4 regions of the Rhizobium sp. C104 genome follow, and region 1 is predicted to be linked to each of the others. Evidence: riboswitches for the same ligand, from Rfam matches in the RefSeq annotation. Region 1 holds a riboswitch; each other region holds the start of a gene.
What was found. Region 1 has a riboswitch for thiamine pyrophosphate ahead of MF410_RS36645 (HMP/thiamine-binding protein). Riboswitches for the same ligand answer to the same signal wherever they lie in the genome.
Positions count from the first base shown of each region.

Region 2: it holds a riboswitch for thiamine pyrophosphate, as region 1 does, so the genes downstream of both, thiM (hydroxyethylthiazole kinase) here and MF410_RS36645 (HMP/thiamine-binding protein) in region 1, are expected to answer to the same signal.
Region 3: it holds a riboswitch for thiamine pyrophosphate, as region 1 does, so the genes downstream of both, MF410_RS32420 (phosphomethylpyrimidine synthase ThiC) here and MF410_RS36645 (HMP/thiamine-binding protein) in region 1, are expected to answer to the same signal.
Region 4: it holds a riboswitch for thiamine pyrophosphate, as region 1 does, so the genes downstream of both, thiC (phosphomethylpyrimidine synthase ThiC) here and MF410_RS36645 (HMP/thiamine-binding protein) in region 1, are expected to answer to the same signal.

Region 1 is NZ_CP092348.1:4,002,988-4,008,803, reverse strand. Features, by position in the region: gene MF410_RS20895 (LysR family transcriptional regulator) at 1-664, opposite strand, end outside; gene MF410_RS20890 (metalloregulator ArsR/SmtB family transcription factor) at 755-1,096, opposite strand; gene MF410_RS20885 (SDR family oxidoreductase) at 1,200-1,970, opposite strand; gene soxR (redox-sensitive transcriptional activator SoxR) at 2,066-2,542, opposite strand; TPP riboswitch at 2,833-2,946, shown strand; partial or broken gene MF410_RS36645 (HMP/thiamine-binding protein) at 2,937-3,053, shown strand; partial or broken gene MF410_RS20875 (ABC transporter permease) at 3,065-3,872, shown strand; gene MF410_RS20870 (ABC transporter ATP-binding protein) at 3,869-4,681, shown strand; gene MF410_RS20865 (ABC transporter substrate-binding protein) at 4,745-5,755, shown strand.
Region 2 is NZ_CP092350.1:187,827-193,642, forward strand. Features, by position in the region: gene MF410_RS25340 (ABC transporter substrate-binding protein) at 1-467, opposite strand, end outside; gene MF410_RS25345 (glycoside hydrolase family 3 N-terminal domain-containing protein) at 510-1,532, opposite strand; partial or broken gene MF410_RS25350 (GNAT family N-acetyltransferase) at 1,557-2,035, opposite strand; gene thiD (bifunctional hydroxymethylpyrimidine kinase/phosphomethylpyrimidine kinase) at 2,252-3,085, opposite strand; gene thiE (thiamine phosphate synthase) at 3,082-3,717, opposite strand; gene thiM (hydroxyethylthiazole kinase) at 3,714-4,517, opposite strand; TPP riboswitch at 4,568-4,664, opposite strand; gene MF410_RS25370 (invasion associated locus B family protein) at 5,369-5,816, shown strand, end outside.
Region 3 is NZ_CP092353.1:59,741-65,556, forward strand. Features, by position in the region: gene MF410_RS32395 (flagellar biosynthesis protein FlhA) at 1-50, opposite strand, end outside; gene MF410_RS32400 (hypothetical protein) at 74-964, opposite strand; gene MF410_RS32405 (hypothetical protein) at 1,134-1,301, opposite strand; gene MF410_RS32410 (hypothetical protein) at 1,557-2,105, shown strand; gene MF410_RS32415 (hypothetical protein) at 2,115-2,528, shown strand; TPP riboswitch at 3,651-3,781, shown strand; partial or broken gene MF410_RS32420 (phosphomethylpyrimidine synthase ThiC) at 4,042-4,245, shown strand; gene thiO (glycine oxidase ThiO) at 4,248-5,228, shown strand; gene thiS (sulfur carrier protein ThiS) at 5,225-5,422, shown strand; gene MF410_RS32435 (thiazole synthase) at 5,424-5,816, shown strand, end outside.
Region 4 is NZ_CP092349.1:126,759-132,574, reverse strand. Features, by position in the region: gene thiS (sulfur carrier protein ThiS) at 1-70, opposite strand, end outside; gene thiO (glycine oxidase ThiO) at 61-1,041, opposite strand; gene thiC (phosphomethylpyrimidine synthase ThiC) at 1,043-2,869, opposite strand; TPP riboswitch at 2,963-3,093, opposite strand; gene MF410_RS23915 (GNAT family N-acetyltransferase) at 3,229-3,675, shown strand; gene ugpC (sn-glycerol-3-phosphate ABC transporter ATP-binding protein UgpC) at 3,787-4,854, opposite strand; gene MF410_RS23905 (extracellular solute-binding protein) at 5,191-5,816, shown strand, end outside.

The DNA of each region.
Region 1 (5,816 bases):
AGTTGGATTCGAGCGTCGGATGCACCGTGGCACCGGCTTCCGTCAGGTGCCGATTGATGATTCGGCGGTTCTGCATGTCGGCGGTCAATAGACAAAGCCGAAGATCGCCGACCTCTTTCCATGTCACATTGTCGCGATCGGAGAGCGGGCTGCCCGCAGCCGTGATCAGATGATAGCGCTCGGCATAGAGCGGAACGCTGGTGACACGGCCGAGCGGCTCGTTTTCGAGATAGGTGATGCCCGCATCGATTTCGAGGTTTTCGAGCATGCTCAGCACCTGCAGCGAATTGCGCGAGACGATCGAGAAGGTGACGCCGGGATGCCGTTCCTGAAAAGGCGTGGTAATGCGCGAAAGCATGGCGAGCGCCGTCGGAATGGCGGCAAGGCGAATGTGGCCGGAAAGGCCGCGGCGGGCGGCGCGCATTTCCTCGCGCATGGTGCGCGCGTCGCCGACGATGCGCCGGGCCCATTCCAGCACGCGCTGCCCCTCCGGCGTCAGCCCTTGAAAACGCGAACCGCGCTGCACCAGCATGACCCCGAGCTGATCCTCGAGCTGCCGGATCGCGGCCGAAAGCGTCGGCTGCGAAATCCCGCACTCCTCCGCAGCGCGGCCGAAATGCTTTTCATTGGCTAGGGCGATGAAGAATTCCAGCTTGTCGATCATCCGGGCTCCCGCGACATTTCGCGTCCGGCCTCATCTTCGACACAGCAACCGTGCTCCGCAAGGGAATGAATCAAGTTAAGGCGACGCGCTTTAACAGTTTTCCGCAGCGGGAAAAAGATCGAACAGAGATTCGAGGAAGGCAAGCACGCTGACATTGCCGATACTGTAATAAACCAGCCTGCCTTGGCGGCGCGTATTGACTAGGCCTTCGAGCCTCAAACGCGCAAGCTGCTGCGAAACCATCGCCTGCTGAATGCCGAGAATATTCTCGATTTCACCGACCGTCCGCTCCTCTTTTGCCAGGATGCAGAGGATCAGCAATCGGGTGTGATGCGCCAAAGCCTTCAGCAGATCGCTCGCTTCATGGGCTTTTCCGGCGAGTATGTGCAAGTCCTGGCCGGTCATCCCCGGCTCCGGTTTAGGCAACGGCATTCGATATCTCGGAAGGGAGGCGATTTGGTAGATCAGAACAATAGCATATTCGCACAAACGAATTGGTCAATAGTGATGAAATGCCAAAAAAGGTCCAAGTAAATCAGCAGATAAGCTGTCCGCCGTTGATCTCGATCACCTGGCCGGTAATGTATCCCGAGAGTAAGGGAGCCGCCAGGAACAGATAGGCGGGAGCGCAATCCTCTGCCGTGCCAAGCCGCTGCAGGGGGATGGATTTCCGGGTCTGCTCCAGCTTTTCTCTGGAGGAATAGCGCTCGTGGAAATCCGTCTCGATCGTTCCCGGCGAGACGCAGTTGACGCGGATGCCATCCGGGGCAAGCTCGCGGGCAAGCGCCTTGGAATAGGTCGCAACGAAGGCTTTCGAGGCCGAATAGATCGACGAGCCGGGGCTGCCACCGGTGAGCGCCGAGATCGAAACGGTGTTGACGACGGCAGCACCCTCGGCCGCCTTCAATGCCGGCAGCAATGCGCGCGTCAGCGCCACTACCGAGGTCTGGTTCAGCCGTATGACCGCTTCATATTCGGCATCGGTCAGCGTCGCAGCGGGAAAACGGCCGAGCATGGTGCCGGCATTGTTGACGAGCACATGCACCCTGTCGAAGAAAGCCAGAACATCGTCGGCAAATTGCACCGCACCGCCGGCGGCAGAGAAATCGGCATGCAGCAGCAGCGCCCGTCTTTCCGATTCAGCCGTCAGCAGGAAATCCGGCAGGTCCCGCCCCGGCTTGCGCCCGGTATGGACGATCACTTTCGCGCCGCAATCCAGAAACTGCCGAGCGACTTCGAGGCCGATGCCGCGGCCGGCGCCGGTGACGACGACATTACGATTTTCAAACAGTCTGGGATGAAACACGAAGCCGTCCTCCTCGGATGCGTCACCTGCCCTTAACATATGAGCACACCGACCGAAAGAAAGGCAGGCATCGATCTTTCCGGGGAGATCCAGGACTAAACAACGAGCTCGTTTTCGGTCTCCAGAAGCCGCGCACCCGGCCCTTCCCTGCCGAGCCGGTCACAGGGATTGCGCAACGGACAGCTTTCGATCGACAGGCAGCCGCAGCCGATGCAGCCGGTCAGGCGGTCGCGCAGCAGACTGAGCCGATTGATTCGTGCGTCGAGATCGTCCTTCCATCGCGCCGACAGCGTCTGCCAATCGGCGACGGTCGGCGTGCGCCCCTGCGGCAGGGACTGGAACGCCGCCTGGATTTCCGAAAGCGGAATGCCGACACGCTGTGCCACCTTGATGATGCCGAGGCGGCGAAGCACATCGCGCCCGTAGCGGCGCTGATTGCCGCGGGAGCGGATGCTCGAGATCAAACCCTTGGTCTCGTAAAAATGCAGCGCCGAGACGGCAAGGCCGCTGCGTTCCGCCACTTCGCCGACAGTCAGGAGCTTTCCGAGCGGCGCTGCCGAAATACCATCCATCGCCTCTTGACCTCAATATTGGTTGAGGTCTTATACCCTTTGCTTCTGCGATCGTAAAGCCCGATCGGGCGCTCCCGCTCTTACTCCGATAAGGGCGCTGGCACCCCTTACGCCGATATTGCCGCCAGAGGCAGCAAGCTGCGGTCCCGTTCCCGGCAGGTACGGGCCCACCGAGGAACACCCGAGCGGGATCCCGCTCGGGTGTTTCCCTCACAACAGAGCTTTTCCGACCGTGCGGACGGGTTCCCAAATTTGCGGTTGCGGGAAGAAAACACGGGTGATAGTTTCCGACGAAATAACAGGGGAGCTCCGTATTGCCGGGGCTGAGATATGAGGCGCTAGCCTCTGGACCCTTTAAAGCTGATCTGGGTAATGCCAGCGGAGCGAGGTTCAGATGTTCTCAGGCGCAGAAGTGTCACTTTATCCGATGTCCGGCAATGTCGTCGGCATCATTCGCGATGCCGTCAAAACGCTCGATCCCTATCGCGGCCGGCTAGGCATCGAGACCGAAATCAAACGCTGATGACATCGCCGCAACCATCGGGTTCGCACCTTTCCGCGCTCCGCGCCGCTCTCTATCGGGGGTTCCCCGCCTTGCTCGCGGGCTGCGCCTTTTTGGCGGCATGGGAACTCTATGTCGATCTTTCCGGCATCAAGCCTTCCATTCTGCCGGCGCCTTCGCGCATCGTTATCCAGGGCTGGCTGAACCGTGAGGCGCTGATATCAAACACCTGGCCGACGCTTGGTGCGACGCTCGGCGGTTTCGCGCTGTCGCTTGCCTTCGCCTTCACCTCTTCGATCCTCATGGATTTCATGCCATTCATGCGCCGGGCATTGCTGCCGATCTTCATCGCCAGCCAGACCCTGCCGCTGGTGGCGATTGCGCCGCTCGTCGTCTTATGGTTCGGTTTCGGCCTTTTGCCGAAGATCCTGCTGGTGGCGCTCGTCACCTTCTTTCCGCTGCTCGTCGCCCTGCTGCAAGGCTATGAATCGACCGACCGCGACATCGCCGAATTGCTGCATTCGATGAAGACGAGACCGCTGGCGCATTTTCCGCCTGGCACGGCTTCCCTCGGCGCTGCCCTATTTCTTCGCCGGCCTGAGGATCTCGATCACCTATGCCGTCGTCGGCGCGATCTTTGCCGAATATGCCGGCGCCGCAAGCGGCCTCGGCATCTATATCCTCAACGCCAAGAACAATTTCCGTCCCGATCTCGTGCTCGCCGCCGTCGTCGTCAGCGCCGTGCTGACCCTTTGCCTGTTCGGCCTAACACTCTTGATAGAGCGCCTCCTTATGCCCTGGCAGCCATCCGGGGAGCGGCGCCGATGAGCGACAAAATGGTCGAACTGCGCAATATCGCGAAATCTTTCGACGGCATGCAGGTACTGGGCGATATTTCGCTCGGCGTCGGGAACGGCGAGTTCGTTTCGATCGTCGGCCCGTCCGGCTCGGGAAAATCGACGGTGCTGCGATTGCTGACGCAGTCGCTTCGACCCGATTCCGGCTCGGTGCTTTTCAATGGCGCGCCGCTTGAGGAAGCGCCGCATTCCTTCGCCTTCATGCCGCAGCGTGATGCGCTGATGCCCTGGCGCCGGATCATCGACAATGCGGCCCTCGGCCTCGAGGTAAAAGGCAAGAGCCGCCGCGCGGCCCGCGCCGCTGTGGCGCCTTTGTTCGAGCGCTTCGGCCTTGCCGGCTTCGAACACCATTATCCGTCCGAACTATCGGGCGGCATGCGCCAGCGCGCCGCTCTGCTGCGCACCGTCGTCCAGACCCAGGACATGCTGCTGCTCGACGAGCCTTTCGGCGCGCTCGACGCGCTGACGCGCACGCAGATCCAGGAGTGGCTGCAGGGCATGTGGACCGAACACCGCTGGACGGCGCTGCTGATCACCCATGATGTCCGCGAGGCGGTGTTCCTCTCCGACCGCATCTATGTGCTTTCGGCCCGCCCGGCGCGCATCATTCGAGAATTCCGCGTTCCCCTGCCCCGCCCCAGAAGCCTTGCCGATCTCGGCTCGCCGGCGGCCCAGGCGATCGAAACCGAAATCCTGCAGACCCTGCTTCATCCGCTGGAACAGGATGATCTTAGGCCGGTCGGCCTGAAATCTGCATCCTGTTCTGAACTAAAGAGTTAGATCATGACGCCGAAAACCGCGCACACTTTCGGCACCATGCTCTAGAGACCTGAGGAGGTCATCATGCTGCTTCTCACCCGTCGCCAGACGATTTTCGCCGCCATCGCGGCAGGCCTTGTCGGCCGCCCGGCCTTCGCCCAGTCGGCGCCCGCAAAGGCTCGCATCGCACTCGACTGGACGCCCAACACCAACCATATCGGCATCTATGTCGCCAAGGCGAAGGGTTTTTATGCCGCCGCGGGCCTCGATGTCGACATTCTACCCTATGCCGATACGAGTGCCGGAACGCTGGTATCGAACGGCGTCGCCGACTTCGGGATCAGCAGCGAGATCGAGGCCATCACGCAGCGCGCCGCCGGCGGTGACGTGAAGATGGTCTACGGCGTCGTCCAGACTGAAACAGCACGCCTGATCTTCAAGGGCGGACGCGACGACATCAAGAGCCCAAGGGATCTCGACGGCAAGACCTATGGCGGATTCGGCGGCACCTGGGAGAGCGCGCTGATCTCCGCGATGATCCGCAACGATGGCGGCAAAGGCGAGGTCAAGACCGTCACGCTCGGCACCTCCGCCTATGAAGCGCTGGACAATGGCTCGATCGATTTCACCCTGGAGATCTATACCTGGGAAGGCGTCGCCGCCGAACTGGAAAACCGGAAGATCGCCCGCTTCCACTATTCCGACTACGGCATTCCCGACGAGCAAACCACGGTCATCGTCTCCAGCGACACCTATCTTTCGGCCAATCGGGAAAATGCCCGCGCTTTCATTCAGGCGACGCGAAAGGGTTATGCCTATTCCGTTGATCATCCCGACGAAGCCTGCGCGCTGCTGATAGCGGAGAGCAACGGCGCGCTGATGAACGCCGAATTGGTGAAAGCTTCGCAAAAGGCATTGATCGAAGGACACTTCCTGAAATCCCAGGCCGGTGTGATCGGCACCCTCGATCCGGCCAAGGCCGATGCTATCGGCGGCTTCCTGGTCGAGAACGGCATTCTGGTCGATGCGAATGGCGCCGCACTCAAGGAGAAGCCGGACTTTTCCACCTATTATACCAACGACCTGCTGGCCTGAGTCCAGCCCTGGCCTTGCCCGCCGCGGCGTTCCGCGGCAAAGTCTTGAGCTATAAGGCGAG
Region 2 (5,816 bases), on a different replicon from region 1:
TGTGAAATCTGCTCGGCGGCAAGCGAGCTCGGATTGGCGAGCGTGAAGCGCACCGTCTGATCGTCGACGGCTTTGACATCGGTGATGAAGCTCCAGATGCTGACGAAGTCGAGCGCCGGGAATTTCTTCAGATAATCATAGGTGAACTTGACGTCGGCTGCGGTCAGCGGTTTCCCATCAGACCATTTCAGGTTCGGGCGCAGCTTGAAATCGATGCTTTTCAGATCGTCGGAGAGCTTGAAGCTTTCGGCCAGGCGATAGACCGGCTTGTTGCTGTCGAAGCGGTTGAAGATAACCAGCGGCTCATAGATGAAATCGAGCGTCGACTGGCGCGACGAGGTCTGGTTGAACGGGTTGAAGTTGCGCACCCAGGTCGTCGCCGGTTCGATATTCGCCGTCAGGACCGTTTGCGCCATGGCGGAGCCCGAAAGCAGCGTCAGGGCGGCGGCAAGAAGATATTTTTTCATGTCTTATTCCCCTTTTTTATGCGGTGAGAGATGGCGCGCCGGTCAGGAAACCAGCGCGCTTGCAAACATGTCTTCGACTTCAGCATGGGCTGCGCGGACATCGATCTTGAGATTGCCGAGGCGGGCCTTGCCGGCGGCAATCCGCTTGAGAGCTGCGTCCGTCAGCGGCCGGGCCGCCCTGGCGGCGGCTTCGCTTTCCCTGACGTCGCCATGGCTGTGGAGGGCGATGTCGAAGCCGGCGTCGAGCACCTGTTTGACGCGTTCCGGCAGGGTGCCGGAGAGCGATTCCATGAAGATGCAGTCGGAAATCAGCACGCCGTCATACCCCATGTCGTTGCGGATGAGGTCGTGCATGACCGGCGAGATGGAGGCCGGCAATTCCTTGTCGTAGGCCGAGTAGACGACGTGGGCAACCATGGCCCAGGGCGTATCCTTCAGCGCCACGAAGGGCTTGAAATCCGTCGCAGCGAGCGTCTCGCGGCTGGCATCGACCACCGGGCGTTCCTTGTGGGAATCAAGCGTTGCGCGGCCATGGCCGGGAATGTGCTTCATCACCGGCATGTTGCCGGTCTCGAGCAGGCCGTCGATCACCTCGCGGCCGAGGGCGGCGATGACATCAGGATCGGGGCCGAAAGAGCGGGCGCCGATGACAGCGCTCGTCGTCTCGAAGACGAGGTCGAGCACGGGCGAGCATCCGCTGGAAAGGCCAAGTTCCGTCATCATCGCCCCCATGGCCTGGGAGGAAAGGCGCAATGCTTTTTTGGCGAGCGCGAAATCGCGGCGCGCAAGTTCGGCGAACTGGCCGAAGCTGCGGAACAGCGGCCAGGGGCCGGCATCGAGATGCTGCACGCGGCCGCCTTCTTGGTCGGTGAAAACAGGCGCATCGTCGCGGCCGACGGCTTCGCGAAAGCGTTCGATCAGCCGCTTCGTCTGCTCCGGCTCGCGCTGATTTCGCCGGCCAACGAAGAGGCCCATCGGATTGGTCTCACGAAACAGGGCGAATTCATCATCCGAAAGGACTGGATTGGGAAGGCCGACGAAAAGGGCGAGCGGGGTCGAGGACAATTCTGTAACTCCGGGATCAGATGGTCAGGTCGGCGTGCGTCTCAGCATGCCTTCGTAAATGCCCTTGTCGGGGGCGGGGATGATGATGGCGCCTGCGGTCTTCGCGTAAAAATCGACGGGGCCGGCATCGCCGATGAAGGCATAGGCATGGCCAAGCGTCTTCATGGTCTGCAGGCAGGCGGAAAACAGGGCGAGGCCGATACCCTTGCCGCGGGCTTGCGGGTCGACGCCGGTCGGGCCGAAGAAGCCGCGCGCCGTCGTGTCGTAGCAGGCAAAGCCGAGCAGCTTGCCGCCGTCGACGGCGATCAGGCAGCCAACCGGCTGGCGGGAGAAGGCGACGGAGACTTCGCTCGCCCAGTTTTCGCTGAACTGCTGGCGAACCCAGTCGACGACGAGATGCAGTTCCGGGGGAGGGCCGGTCGGATGGAGACACCGACAAGATCGGCTTTCCGATTCAGATCGGCAAGCTTTGTGGAGTATAGACTCACAAGCAGGTCTGGCACCGGTCATTCCTCCTCGTATTCCGTTATTGCGGAATATATCCCCTTTTAATGTCATAGACTTGGCTATCTGGCTGAGCTTGTCAACTGCGTTTTTCAAATGGCGCGATGCTGCTCGCCATGATGCTCTCGATCAAAAGCAAGCTGGCTGCCGAACGCAAAAACGGCCCGGGGAGCCCGAGCCGTTTCGATTGAAAGGGGTGCGTCGATGATGGATGCTTATCCCGTCACTTTCCAAAGCGCATGAAAATGCTGCACCGGCCCGTGGCCGGAGCCGACGGTGAGGCTTCCGGCGGCGGCGACCGCGCCGGCGAGGTAATCCTTGGCGATGGCGACCGCCTCCGGCACCGAGGCGCCCTTGGCAAGCTCGGCCGCCAACGCGCTCGACAGCGTGCAGCCAGTGCCGTGGGTGTTCTTGGTCGGCACCCGCCGGGCTTCGAACCAGTGCAGGCCGTCGGCTGTGGCAAGCACGTCGGGGCTGTCGTCGCTGTCGAGATGGCCGCCCTTGACCAGCACGGCGGCCGGACCGAGCGCCCGCAGGCCTTCGGCCTGCGCCGCCATCTCGGCCCGGTTCGTCGCGACCGGCTGGTGCAGCAGGGCGGCGGCTTCAGGCAGGTTCGGGGTCAGCAGTGTGGCGAGCGGCAGCAACCGGCGGTTCAGCACGTCGACGGCTTCGGGCGCAAGCAGGGCGGCCCCGCCCTTGGCGATCATCACGGGATCGATGACGATGGGAATGCCGCGGCGGTCGGCCGGTGCTGCGGCCACAGCTGCGTCGAGTGCGGCGGCGACGGCCTCGGCGATGCCGGCATTGGCGATCATGCCGATCTTGACGGCATCGACGCGCACATCGGCAAAGACGGCATTGATCTGATCGGCGACGAATGGAGGCGGCACCAGATGCACGCCGCTGACGCCTTGCGTGTTCTGCGCCGTCAGCGCCGTCAGCACCGCCATGCCGTAGACGCCCCGGGCGGAAAAGGCCTTGAGGTCGGCCTGGATGCCGGCGCCGCCGGAGGGATCGGAGCCGGCGATGGAGAGGACGTTGCGGATCATGCGCGGGCCTTTCGAATTTCTGCGGCGATGCGGTGTGTGGCGGCTTCCGGATCCGGCGCGCCGCAAATGGCGGAGACGACGGCAAGCCCGCTTGCGCCTGCGGCAAAGACTTCGGCCACATGCTCCGCCTTGAGCCCGCCGATGGCAACCGAGGGCACCGGCGAGACCGCCACCAGTTTGGCAAGACCGTCAAAACCGATCGGCTGCTTGTGGTCGGCCTTGGTCGGCGTCGCAAACACCGGCCCGACGCCGGTATAGTCGACGAGATCGGGATCGACGGCAGCAGCAAGCGCCGCGGTTTCGACCGACAGGCCGAGGATCATGTCGGGACCGATCATCGCCCGCGCTGTCGCCGCATCCATATCCTCCTGGCCGATATGCAACCCGTCGGCGCCGATGGCGATCGCCGCCTCGACATCGTCGTTGACGACGAGGCGGGCGCCGGTGCCATCAAGCGCCTGTTTCAAGGCGCGTCCGGTCTCGATCATTCCGGCCGTGCCGGCATGTTTGTCGCGCAGCTGCACCATCGTCGCGCCGCCGGCAACGGCACGGCGCGCGGTCTCGACCATGCCGATCCCCGCGCAGAGGTCGGGATCGAGAACGAGATAGAGCGAAAGATCGAAGGTCTTCATACAGCCGATATCCTTGCCCTGGCATCGAGCGTTTCGGCGTCGAGGGCGTGCAGCGCATCGAGAAAGCGCCAGGCGAAGGAACCGGGACCGGCCGCGCCGAGTGCTGCCTCCTCGCCGGCGATGGCGAAGGTTGAAAGGGCTGCGACCGTCGCCCCGAACATATCCTCGGGCACGGTGGCGGCAAAGGCGCCGACGAGGCAGGTGAGCGAGCAGCCAAGCGCGGTGACCTGCGGCATCAAGGCCGATCCGCCTGTGATGCGCACCGCCCGCTCGCCGTCGGTGACGAAATCGACAGCGCCGGTGACAGCGACGACCGCCTGCTGGCGCTCGGCCAGCCATCGCGCCGAACCTTCGGCCTGCTCGACCGGATCGCGGCTGTCGACACCCTGGCCGCGGCTCTCGCCGCCGGCAAGCGCGATGATCTCGGAAGCATTGCCGCGGATGATCGTCGGCTTGAGCGCCAGCAGAGCAGCGACCGCGTCGCGGCGAAAGGCAGTGGCATAATGGGCGACCGGATCAAGCACCCAGGGTTTGCCGGCCGAGGTCGCCGCCTTCGCCGCCGCCTGCATGCCGTCGATCCATTGCGTCGACAGCGTGCCGATATTGACGGTCAGCGCGCTGGCGAGGCCGGCGAACTCACCGGCTTCCTCAGCCGCATGCACCATGGCCGGCGAGGCGCCGGCGGCCAGGAGAACATTGGCGGCGACGTTCATCGCGACATAATTGGTGATGCACTGAACGAGCGGCGGCTTTTCGCGCATCGCCTTCAGCATGGCTCCTGGTGTGCTCCTGGTCTGCATGTGGCCCCTTTCAGGCGGGGGCGGGCACGGGGTAAATCGTGCGGGCTAAGCCGCGACCCCGAGCGACTCCCTCCGCCGGCATTATCCGGTTCAGGTTCGAAGGGTGCTTCTCAGCCCGTCTGTCGACGAACGCCCCTGTCTCTCATCGCGCTCTTTTTCGCAGAGAACGGGGCGGATGTCATCTCGAAAATGACAGTGCTGCGACGGCGCGGCGCGTGAAGTCCGCTGCGGGCACGCTATCATCCTCGACGGCGAGGCCCGGGCTTTACGGGGGCCGAGAGCTTGCCGCCGATTCGGGTCTTGATCAGGTTTTCCCGAATACGGCCCGCGGATTCCGTCCCAGGCTGCATTGGCCGCCGCCTTTTCACCATTCGGTTGTCCTTTCCCTTCCGAGAAGAACAGTCGCAGCAACCCGCGGGTGTGACGAATTTCTGAAATACATCTCAGTATTCGTGGGCGGCATCGGGGATAAAGCCGGCGCCTTGGAACGTCTTTTCTTCAAAATGAGTACGGCTCATCTTTCGCAGATTTTTCTGGATGTCCGCCGATGCGGAATTATTCATCCTATCCGATTATACGCCTGATTTTCAATAAAAACGAGCAGGTGACCAGCTTCGCGTAAGTTGCGCATCGTCTCATGTCCCTCGCCAAGCGGTTTTATTCGAATTTCGGAATCTGTTGGCGATTTCGTTGCGAATGGGGTCTCGGGCAAACTGAGCGTAATCTCCCAGAACGCGAAATAAATACCTAACGCAAACTTTACCGTGCTGACACGTTAAGGTTGACCAAATTGCGGATTGTAGCGATATGACTTCCAACCCAAATAAAATCTTCCTGAAGTTGCATTTTAAATGAAGAAATTTTTGAAAAGCGGCATGAAGAGGGTCCTTTGGACGATCGCCCCCATTCTGATATCGATCGCCTGCGCGAGCCCATCCTTTTCGCAATCTCCTGATGGTCAAGAACCGGAACAGGCGCCGGCGCAACCTGCGCCGGCGATAAAATCGCAAAAATTCGACGACTGGTATTATCGCTGCACGGGTTCGGCAGGCACCGAGGCCTGCGAAGTCGCACAGGTGGCGCAAGTCACCAAGGACGGCAAACCCGTCAATATCCTGACGCTGGCGATATCCGCGCCGCCGGCGCCTGCCGCGCCTTCCGACAAAGGCAAGGGCAAGGCGCGGCTGATGCTGACCGCCCTTCTGCCGCTCAATGTTTTCCTGCCCTCGGGCCTGTCGATCAAGGCCGACGGCAAGCCCGTCGCCAAGCTCGATTACCGCAATTGCAACCAGACCGGAT
Region 3 (5,816 bases), on a different replicon from region 1:
ATATCGGTGCGCCGCGCAAGCATGGCGATGGCGGATGACCTTACCTTCATGATCCGGCTTCCGACGCCATCGCCTATTCTTGTTCGCTGCTGGAAATTTCGGCGAGCTTCGGCTCGGCACTGCCGGCGGAGGCGAAATTGACCGTATCGTCCTCACTGTCGCGGGAAACGATCATCTGGTCGTTGCCGATCTCCTTGATCCGCCAGCCGCTCGCAACGACATCGCCTTCCTCGTAGCGGCGGCCGTCGGAGCCGATGATGAACCTGACTGGCGTATAGCCGGCGGCGGCGACGAAGCCGTCGAGACCGGAAGAGAGGGCGGTGAGATCGACGATGGAAACGGAACCACCGCGCCGGCTCATCGAGGCGATGATGCTACGCAGCTTCGTCTTGTCAGGCAGGCCGAGAGGTCGCGATCCTTCGCCGATGCGAATTTCGTCGGCGGTGGCGACGATGCTAAGATCTTGGGGAATCTGAGCCATACGAATGGCCTGGCGGATTTCGGCAGCGATCGCCGCCGATGACGGCGCCGGTTCGGGTGCGGCGGAAACCCTGACGGGCGGGCCTTCGTGAGCCGGCGCGTCGCTGTTGTAAAGGCCGACCAGCAAAAGCATCGCCGCCAGCCCGAGAAGGCCGGCAGCCGCAATCCGGCGTGGCGCGAACCGCCCGCGCCCGGCGCCGAGACCTTCGAGTTCGCAGGCCGTGCCGTCGAAGGAGATGGTCTGCCTCTTTGTAAGGCTCATCGTTCGATCACGCGGGATGGAATGACCATCGATCACCACGTCATCCCGCAGCGCGGTAAACGACACCGCGTCGGAGCCGCGGGAGCGCTGCAGACTGATGGCAAAGGCGGGTTCCGGTTTGGCGCCGAGGATGATCAGGTCGCAATCGGCGCTGCCGCCGACAACCTGCCGCTCCGCCGTCAACGGCAGAATGGAGCTGCGCCCGGCGCGCGTGATACGCAAGACCGGTCCGCCGCGGCCTGACGCAGCGTTGCCGGCGTTACCTCTGAATGTCGGCGAAGAGGGATCTAGATTCATAGCCATCTTGTTCCCGAACCGTCCGTCGAGCGGCTTTTATTGTCTTCGAGAGCGGGGAAGCGAGACGGGCGAACCCGTCGCGCCATTGTTTCAATCAGCCTGGGCCGATCTTCTTGATGGCGTTTGCGACGCCGTTGATCTTGGTGATTTCAGTTGCAACCTGCAGGCTCTGCGCGGTCGCTTCGTTCTGGGCCGACTTGAAGGCGGAAATCGCCGAGCCGATACCCGCATCGAGTGTCGAAGTACTAGTGCTGGTAGCCATGTCTTGAACTCCTTGCATGGTTTTGGCGGCCAAAATCTTGCAGAATTCCGGATCGAATTCAACAGCTTATGTTAAAAAGTTATTAATTCGCGATATGTACAACAATTGCGCGAAATGGATATCCGTCCTGTTCCCAGCGGACCGATGATCTGCAACAGTAGATCAGATAATTATTAACAGACTGGATTTCGCAGCCCCCTGATTTCCTTCGTTCATTAGTTGTCGGGCGGCATCCGGATCGTGAGGTAAACTCAGATGTTTGCGCGTTTTGTTTACATGGCCGCTATCGGACTGCTGGTCTCCTTTCCTCCATCAGCCGGCGCCGGCGAGCGGGAGGTGCGCCTGGATGTCGTCTCCCTGCCGCTTGGCGATGTCGTCCAGACGCTGTCCTTCATGTCTGGCATCCCGGTCACGACAGTCGGGACGCTGAGCGGCAAGGTCGAGCACTGGTCCGTCCGAGAAAGCGGAGCCAAGGCCTTCGTCAAGCTTGGCGATGCCAGCAATCTCTTCGTCGCCTATGACGGCAGCCGCATCATCATCGCGCCTAAGCAGGAGGTCTCCACCGTTGTCCTCGATCGCGGCGACCGCAGCTGGAAGACCGAGCAAAACGCCATTCGCGCGCTGTTCCCGCTACTGCCGGACGATGCACTGCGTGAAGATCCCGCCAGCGGCTTGGTGCTGGTGCGCGGCCCCTCCGTCTTCACCAAGGCCGTCGAAGACGTGCTGAGCCGGCAGGAAGCCGACAGCATCAAGGTCATCAAGGGCGGCCAGCTGGAAATCCTGACGACGAACAACGGTGCCTGAGCGGCTGATATGAAGGCGCTGAAGTCTCTCAGGCAGTTACTGGAGATCCGCAGCCTGCGGGCGGACAATCTTTCCCGCAGCCTCTCCGAGGCGCGGGCGGACGCCGAAAACGCGCGGGAGCGGGAAGCGAAAGCCTCCGAAGCGCTCGACATGGCAGCAAGCCGGGCCGCAGGCAATCCTATCGTCGACGAATTGCGCAAGAGCGGCGTTATCTCCGCCGCCAAGCTTCAGGACGCGTTGATGCGACAATCCGTATTGCGCAGCCATGAAGCCGATGCCGGCCGATCGCTTGCGCAGCGCAAAGACGCCCGGTGCGCCGCGCAAGAGCGGGCAGAACAAGCCGCCGCCGATTTTTCGCGAGCACAGAAGGCGGTATTGCGCGCCGAATTTTCGCTTGAAGCAGCGGAGAAAGTCGACCGGTAGAGAGCTAAGAACCAGCAGATGAACCAACCGCCTTGGCAGCGAACCAGCGTAACCACTGTCCTGATGCAACGTTCCGCGTCATCGCTTGATCATTGATGTTCAGCCTCAGCTTGAAATTAGTGCTCACGTTACGAATGCGAAACCTACCCGGGCTCCCCTCTTGTTCAGCAATGGCTGGATGGTGAACTTCGAGCGCATCACGATACGGAGTTGATCCGCGGCGTCGACCGGCCGTAATGGCTCCGCAGCTGGTGTCTTAAGCCAGGGTCCGAGTACGGCACGCTCATTCCAGCGCGTTTCCTCCGAGCGCCATCTGTTTTTCTCCCGCCAAGCCTGTTTGCTCATCGTAGCTAGGAACTGCTCAACGGCCATGCCAATGATAACGCCCTCAAACAGCGCGGCGATTAGCAGTTCAGGAATTTCGAAGTCTGCAATGGCTATACCGCCCGAAGCGCCTACTGCGGCAGCCCCGATGATCAGCCGAGGTGCTGCTCACAGCACCAACCTTTGGCCATATTGCATGCCCCTCTCCGGATTTCCCGCCACGATAGTACAACGCGCGTACCATATCCAAAAAAATGAGGCCTCGACCGCATGAAGCTTCCCCCGAGAAACCGATATTGGCTCTAGAGGACAGTCGACATCCGCTTCCGCTCAGGACGTTCCTACGTCGTGGCACGGCGCGATTTCGAGGCCAGCGCTCCGGCTTGTTGCTATGGAGCTCACGTTTTGGACGAAGATCGCATAATGGATCGTCGGGGACGGCGTGATCGCGCTGCTTGTGGGGTCGATTCGGATCCAGCCGGTGGGATTCGGGTGGCGGAAGCGCTCGCGCACTGAGAGCCTGCGCAATCGACAAAGCTAAGCACCTTCGCGGGCCGAAGGAACCTGTCTTAAGGAACGGGCGGGCCCGGCATTTCTCGCCTCGGTGGAGGTGGCGAATATCCGCCAGTTAGGTTCCTATTGCGGCGCGCATATCGCGCTTGTGAAATGCAATTAGCGGAGGCACGGAGACTTCCGGTTTCAACGGCGATTTTAGACGGGAAGCCGTCATGCTTGACGAGCAAGAAAAATATGCATTAGGCCTTGCTTGACAGAAGGGCAGCTCCGGTCTTTCATGGCGGCATTCACCAGGGGGGCCCGGCAAGGGGCTGAGATACTGCTGAACAATAAGGTGTTGCTTGTTGTGGCGCAGTGACCCGTTGAACCTGATCCAGTTCATACTGGCGTAGGGACGGTGCAAGCGCTCCAAGGCTTCGGATTCACGCGTGGAATCCATGCCGGCGTCTTTTCATCATTCCGGCTGACTGGGTCTCCAACTTTCAATTTGGAGCCTCAAACTATGACATTGCCGCAAAAAACTTCACCCCAACCGTCACCACCGGCCCGCTGCCAGTGTCGCGGAAGATCCATACCGGGAGTTATCCACAGTCATGTCCGCGTGCCGATGCGCGGAATCAGCGTCCATCCGACCGCCGGCGAGCCGCCTTTCGTCGTCTATGATTCCTCCCATCCCGACACCGCCCGCAGCTACCGTGACGAGACCTTGCCGAAGGAAGCGCACAAGGTGGCGCATTTCTGCTCGATGCGCATATCGCACAACATCCGCGCCGAGGCGCAGAAGGAGGGGCTGGACGCGATGGCGGCGAAATACCGACAGGGCGGCGAACTTTACATGTCGGTCGTAGAGGCCGCTAAAATACCGATTGGAGGATGACCATGCGCGTTCTTGTCAAGGGGGCCGGCGTTGCCGGCCTCACCGTGGCCTGGCAGCTTTATCGCCAAGGCTTCCGCGTCACCCTTACGGAGCTGGCCGACAAGGTCGGGGGCGGCGCCTCCGGCCTTGCCGGCGGCATGCTCGCCCCGTGGTGCGAACGGGAAAGTGCGGAGGAACCGGTGCTGACGCTCGGTCGTAATGCCGCCGATTGGTGGGAGGCAGCATTGCCCGGCCACGTCAAACGCCGAGGAACGCTGGTGGTCGCGGGTGGGCGAGATACCGCCGAGCTGGACCGCTTTTCCCGCCGCACAAGCGGATGGGAATGGCTGGACGAGGCGGCGATCGCAGCTCTGGAGCCTGATCTCGCCGGCCGCTTCCGCAGGGCGTTGTTCTTCCGGCAGGAAGCGCACCTCGATCCACGGCAGGCGCTCTCGGGACTTGCGGCAGGACTGGAGAACGCCCGCGTGCTTCTCGTGTTCGGCGTCACGGGCAATGCGAACGTTGCCCATTATGACCGGGTGATCGACTGCACCGGTGCCGCCCAGATTGGCCAACTGCCCGAATTGCGTGGTGTTCGAGGCGAGATGCTCTGCGTCGAAACGCGCGAGGTCAGCCTTTCTCGCCCCGTCCGCCTGCTGCATCCGCGCCACCCGATCTATATCGTGCCGCGCGAAAAGAACTGCTTCATGGTCGGTGCGACGATGATCGAAAGTGACGATGCGGGGCCGATTACCGCGCGTTCGCTGATGGAGTTGCTGAATGCTGCCTATGCGATGCATCCCGCCTTCGGCGAGGCACGCGTCACGGAAACAGGCGCAGGCGTGCGGCCCGCTTATCCCGATAATCTACCGCGCGTGACGCAGGAGAAACACACCCTCCATGTCAACGGCCTCTATCGCCATGGCTTTTTGCTGGCGCCGGCCATGGCCGGAGAGGTGGCGCGGCTTCTTCTAACAGAACAAACGGAAAGGAGGGCGCCATGACCTTCATCATCAATGGCGAGGAACAACAGGTCGCGGCCGCGACGCTCGCAGATCTGCTTCTCGCTCTGGACTACGAAGGCGGGTGGCTCGCAACCGCGGTGAACGGCGAACTGGTACACCGCGAGGATCGCGTCGATTTCATGCTTGGCGAGCGCGACCGCATTGAAATTCTCTCACCGATGCAAGGAGGCTAAGATGCTGAAACTTTACAGCGTCGAGGTCCATTCCCGGCTGCTGCTTGGCACCGCCCGCTACCCGTCTCCGGCCGTGCTTGCGGAAGCAGTGAGACGATCGAAGACCGAAATTGTAACTGTTTCGCTTCGGCGCGAGGCCGTCGGCGGCAAGGCGGGCGGCGCCTTCTTTGAGCTGATCCGCGAGCTTGATGTGCGCGTGCTTCCCAACACGGCCGGATGCCACAGCGTGCAGGAGGCTGTGCTGACGGCGAAGATGGCGCGCGATGTTTTCCGCACCGACTGGATCAAGCTCGAAGTGATCGGCCATCACGATACGCTGCAGCCCGATGTTTTCGGCCTCGTCGAGGCGGCACGCATCCTGACCGGCGAGGGCTTTCACGTCTTCCCCTATACG
Region 4 (5,816 bases), on a different replicon from region 1:
GCGCGGCCAGAAGCTGCAAAAGCGTTGTGGCGGCGGTTGTCTGGGCTTCGCCATTGATGATCAGTTGCATTGGGTGTTCCTTTGCTTCGGCTGTTGGGAAAAAACGAGATCGGCAGCCTCGGCCGCCATGGTCGGCGCCAGCAGAAAGCCGTGGCGATAGAGGCCATTGAAAACGACGGCCTTCCCCTCCCGCAGGACGCGTGGAAGATTGTCGGGCAGGGCAGGGCGAATGCCGGCGCCGGTCTCGACGACGGCGGCGTCGGCAAAGGCCGGGTGCAGCGCATAGGCCGTGTTCAGCAATTCCATCAGCGAACGTGCGGTGATCGGGCCGTCGGAATCGGTCTCGATCATCGTTGCGCCGATCATGAACAACCCGTTGCTGCGCGGGACGATATAGACGGGGAAGCGCGGATGCAGCAGGCGGACGGGCCGGGCAAGGGTGACCTCTTCGGTATGGAGATAGAGCATTTCACCCCGCACGCCGCGCAGATCGCGCTCTTGCCCGATGCGGGCGGCACCTGTGCAGTCGACGATATCGGAGAAATCGTCATCGCTCACATCTACGCCGGTAAAGGTGACGCCGTTTGCCGTCAGTTGCTCTTTCAGCCCGTGCAGCGCCTGGCGAGGGTTCAGATGCGCCTCACCGGGGAAGAACAGACCGTGCCTGAAACGGGCGGCGAGCATGGGCTCCAGGGCGGCGATATCGTCCTCTTCAACCCATTGATAACCGGTCGTGCGGCTGGCAAATCGCTTCAGCTCGCCATGGTCGCGCGTCGAGGCAACGACCAGCGTGCCGTTGCGGACGACCTTGCCGGGCAGGATCGCTTCCCAGCGATCGGCGGCATCGAGGCCGCGCGTCAGCACTGCCTCATCGGCGCTTTCCCGCTCGCACCAGGGCGCCAGCATGCCGCCGGCGAGCCAGGACGCGGCATGGGCGAAATTCGGATGCGGGTCGAAGACCGTGACATCGGCACCGCGGGCATGCAGCTCGCGGGCGACGGTGAGGCCGGCGACGCCGGCGCCTTTGACAAGCACGCGCATGTCAGTCCGCCCCGTGCGCGGAGGTCTCGATCGGCATATAGAGATCGCCGCCCTCCCGGTATTTCGCCGCCATCGCGTCCAGCCCCTCCTTCTGCGCTTCAGCGCGGATGTCATGCGATATGCGCATCGAGCAGAATTTCGGGCCGCACATCGAACAGAAATGCGCCACCTTGTGCGCTTCCTTCGGAAGCGTCTCATCGTGGAAGGAGCGGGCCGTCTCCGGGTCGAGGGAGAGGTTGAACTGGTCTTCCCAGCGGAATTCGAAACGTGCCCGCGACAGCGCATCGTCGCGAAGGCGCGCCGCGGGATGGCCCTTGGCAAGGTCGGCCGCATGGGCGGCGATCTTATAGGTGATGACGCCGGTCTTGACGTCGCTGCGGTCGGGCAGGCCGAGATGCTCCTTCGGGGTGACGTAGCAGAGCATGGCCGTGCCGAACCAGCCGATCATCGCCGCGCCGATGCCGGAGGTGATGTGGTCGTAGCCGGGGGCGATATCGGTGGTCAGCGGCCCCAGCGTGTAGAAGGGCGCCTCGCCGCAGACGGCGAGTTGCTTGTCCATGTTTTCCTTGATCTTGTGCATCGGCACATGGCCGGGCCCCTCGATCATCACCTGGCAATCCCTGGCCCAGGCGATCTTCGTCAGTTCGCCGAGCGTCTCGAGTTCGGCAAATTGGGCCGCATCATTGGCATCGGCGATCGAGCCGGGGCGAAGGCCGTCGCCGAGCGAGAAGGAGACGTCATAGGCCCGGCAAATCTCGCAGATCTCCTCGAAATGCTCGTAGAGGAAGTTTTCGCGGTGATGATGCAGACACCACTTGGCCATGATCGAGCCACCACGCGAGACGATGCCGGTGACGCGGTTGACGGTGAGCGGAATGTAACGCAGCCGCACGCCGGCATGGATGGTGAAATAGTCAACGCCCTGTTCGGCCTGCTCGATCAGCGTATCGCGATAGATTTCCCAGCTAAGATCCTCGGCGATGCCGCCGACCTTCTCCAGCGCCTGATAAAGCGGCACCGTGCCGATCGGCAGCGGCGAATTGCGGATGATCCATTCGCGGATATTGTGGATGTTGCGCCCGGTCGACAGATCCATGACCGTATCGGCGCCCCAGCGGGCGGCCCAGACCATCTTCTCGACTTCTTCAGCCATCGACGAGGTGACGGCGGAGTTGCCGATATTGGCGTTGATCTTCACCAGAAAATTGCGGCCGATGATCATCGGTTCGCTTTCGGGGTGGTTGATGTTGGCGGGGATGATCGCCCGGCCGGCGGCGACTTCCCGGCGGACGAATTCCGGCGTCACATGATCGGGAATATCGGCGCCGAAGCTCTCGCCGTCACGCACCAGCACTTCAGCCTTGGCCTTGCGGCCGAGATTCTCGCGAATGGCGACGAACTCCATCTCCGGCGTAATGATGCCGGCCCGTGCGTAGGCGAGCTGGGTGACGGCTTTGCCGTCCTTGGCGCGCAGCGGCCGGCGCCGCCCCGGAAATTCCGGCGTCAGCCGGTCGCCGCTGACAAAGCCGTTGTCCTCGGGGCGGACATGGCGGCCGTCATAGGCTTCGACGTCGCCGCGGGCCAGCACCCAGTCGCGGCGCAGTGGAGACAGGCCCTGCTCGATGCGGATCTCCGCACCTTCGATCGTGTAGGGGCCGGAGGAATCATAGACGATGACAGGCGGCTCGCCGGCAGTCGGATGGACACTGATTTCGCGCATCGGCACGCGGATATCGCCATGAATATCTCCTGGAATATGGATCTTCCGCGATGCCGGCAACGGGCCGGTGGTGACGGTCAGGGTGAGGTTCTTTGCGGCAATGGTCATGGTTTGAGGCTCCAAGTTGTAAGTTGGAGACCCAGTCAATCAGCCGGAATGATGGAAAGACACCGGCACGGATTCCACGCGTGAATCCAAAGCCTTCGAGCGCTTGCACCGTCCCTACGCCAGTATGAACTGGATCAGGTTCAACGGGTCACTGCGCCACAACAGGCAAAGCCTCATTGTCCAGCAGTATCTCAGCCCCTTGCGGGACCCCCCTGGTGAATACCGACAGTCGTAAAGCGCGGTCGCTGGTTGTGTCAAGCTTACAGCTTTGTCGTTTCCGTAGATCGTCCGGCTCGGAGCCTGTTGCGTTACGGATCGAACTGCGGCAAATGTCAATTCACTCAACGTCAGGTGGATTTATGTCGTTTCGGATTAAACGTCTTACGCTAGAACATCTCAATGACGCCGCCACTGTGCTGGTCAGCGCCTATTCGGGACCTCCGTGGAACGAGAATTGGTCGCTTGAAGCGGCGGCTGAAAATGTAAACACCGTGCTTGGAACGCCGAAATCCATTGCGCTTGCGGCCTTTGACGGAGGCAAGGTGCTGGGGATCGCGTTGGGCATACGACAGCGGCGCCATGCCGGTCCGGTCGTTTATCTTGACGAGTTGTCGGTGCTGCCTGAAGCCCAAGGTGCGGGAATAGGGACTGCGCTGCTATCAGCAGTTTTCGAAACAGCAAAGGCCGAGGGATGCAGCAGCGTCTGGTTGGTCTCACAGCGAGAAGGGGCGTTGTCGAAATTTTATCAGGGTTGCGGGTTCGCCCTCGGCAACAACCTTGGTCTCTACTCCAAATCGAGTGCGTAGCGGCCGCGTCTGCGGTGGCCAGCCATAGCCGAGGCCGAGCGGAAGAATTCGAGGTCCGTCAGCCCGATCTTCACTTTGAACCTATCTCGGCGGCTTTTGAAGCGATACCGCTCAATCCGGTCGTAATGTCTTGCCGGATGCCGCATCGAAAAGATGAAGCTTTCCTGGCCGAGCAGCGATCGTCGCGACCTGCCCCGGTTTAAACTCGTGACGGTCGGACAGCACCGCGACAAGCTCGCCGGTCCCGTAGCGCAGGAAAACCATCGTCTCATGGCCGGTAGGTTCGGTGACGCTGACGGTCGTGTCGAGGCCGCTTGGGCTGAGCGACAGGTGCTCGGGCCGCACGCCGAGAAGCACGGCCTGCCCTTCGGACGCCTGCGGGTTAAAACCGAGCGCGATCTCGTCGCCGGTCTCGGTGACGAAGATCGCACCATCGGCCTTGTAGCGGCCTTTCAGCAGATTCATCGACGGTGAGCCGATAAAGGCCGCAACGAATGTATTGCGGGGACGATCGTAGAGTTCCAGCGGCGTGCCAATCTGTTCGACCTTGCCGCCCTGCATGACCACGATCTTGTCGGCCATGGTCATCGCTTCGACCTGATCGTGGGTGACATAGATCGTCGTGGTTCTCAATCGCTGGTGCAGTTCCTTGATCTCCTTGCGCATCTGCACGCGCAGCTTGGCGTCGAGGTTCGACAAGGGCTCGTCGAACAGGAAAACCTGCGGTGACCGGACAATGGCGCGTCCCATCGCCACGCGCTGGCGCTGGCCGCCCGAAAGCTGGCGCGGATAGCGGTCGAGATAGGGCACGAGGTCAAGCGTTTCGGCCGCCGCCTGCAGCCGCTGCTTGATGATATCGGCAGGCTGTTTCTGCAGACGGAGCGCAAAGACCATGTTTTCGGCAACGGTTTTGTGCGGATAGAGCGCATAGCTCTGAAAGACCATGGCGATGTCGCGATCCTTCGGCGGCAGATTGTTGACGACCTTTCCGCCGATCGAGATGGTGCCGCCGGTGATGCTTTCGAGCCCCGCGACCATGCGCAGCAATGTCGATTTGCCGCAACCGGACGGGCCGACGAGCACCACAAATTCGCCGTCGCGAATGTCGATATCAACGCCATGCAGGATATTTACGGCGCCATAGGCCTTGCGCGCCTCCGAAATATTGACCTCAGCCATGTGCCTCCCCACTCGCTTTCCAGCTCCCCCGGCGGTTCCGGGAGATATGCATCTCTCGACAAAATCCAAGGCATGAGGCTTGGCGAAACGCACCCTGCCGCTGCTCGTACATGCTGTCAGACCTCCTCCATGAAACGTTTCATTTCATGTTGACTTTTGCCGCTTGCCGTCTAATTCTCGCTGGCGAGGCCGAGAGGAGCGGTTTCGAACATCAATATGAAACGTTTCATTTTTTTGTTTACCAGATAGTTCTGCATGAGACCAGTGCGAAAATCGGACCGGAGCCAATCCGGAAAGACGGGCTGGCGGCAGCGCAAAAACGTGGAGGAGGAAAGTATGAAAGTCGAAATATACGATGCATTGATGCGCCGTCAGGCAAGTCGCCGCGACGTCCTGCGCGGAACTGCGAGTGCTGCGGCTCTGCTCGGTCTATCGGGCGCGATGGGCGGAATTCCCGGCATGGCGATTGCCGCCGCCGACGATCTGCGCGCCCAGATCCTGCAGATCCCGGGCGTCGGCAAGGGCTCGCCGACGGATGCGGACTGGCAGAAGGTCGGCGAACTCTGCCTCGGTCCGACCAAGGCCAACGTCAAGCAGGGCGAATTTGCCGGTGTCGAGCTGACCTTCATGGGGCTCAACAATCAAAACCTGCACAACTTCCTGTTCCGCGGCTTCCTGAAGCCCTGGGAGGCTTATACCGGCGCCAAGATCAACTGGATCGACCTTGCGCAAGCCGACTACAATGCCCGCCTTCAGCAGTCGATCGCGACCGGCACGGTCGATTTCGACATTCTGGAAATGGGCGCTCCGTTCGAAGGCGATACTGCCGGACGCGGACTGCTGGACGAGATGCCGGACTGGGCTGCAAAGCAGATCGAGGCCGACGACCTGGTGAGTTACCTGAAGCCGCCGGTCGGCACCTGGGGCGGCAAGACCTATCGCGTCACGATCGACGGCGACTG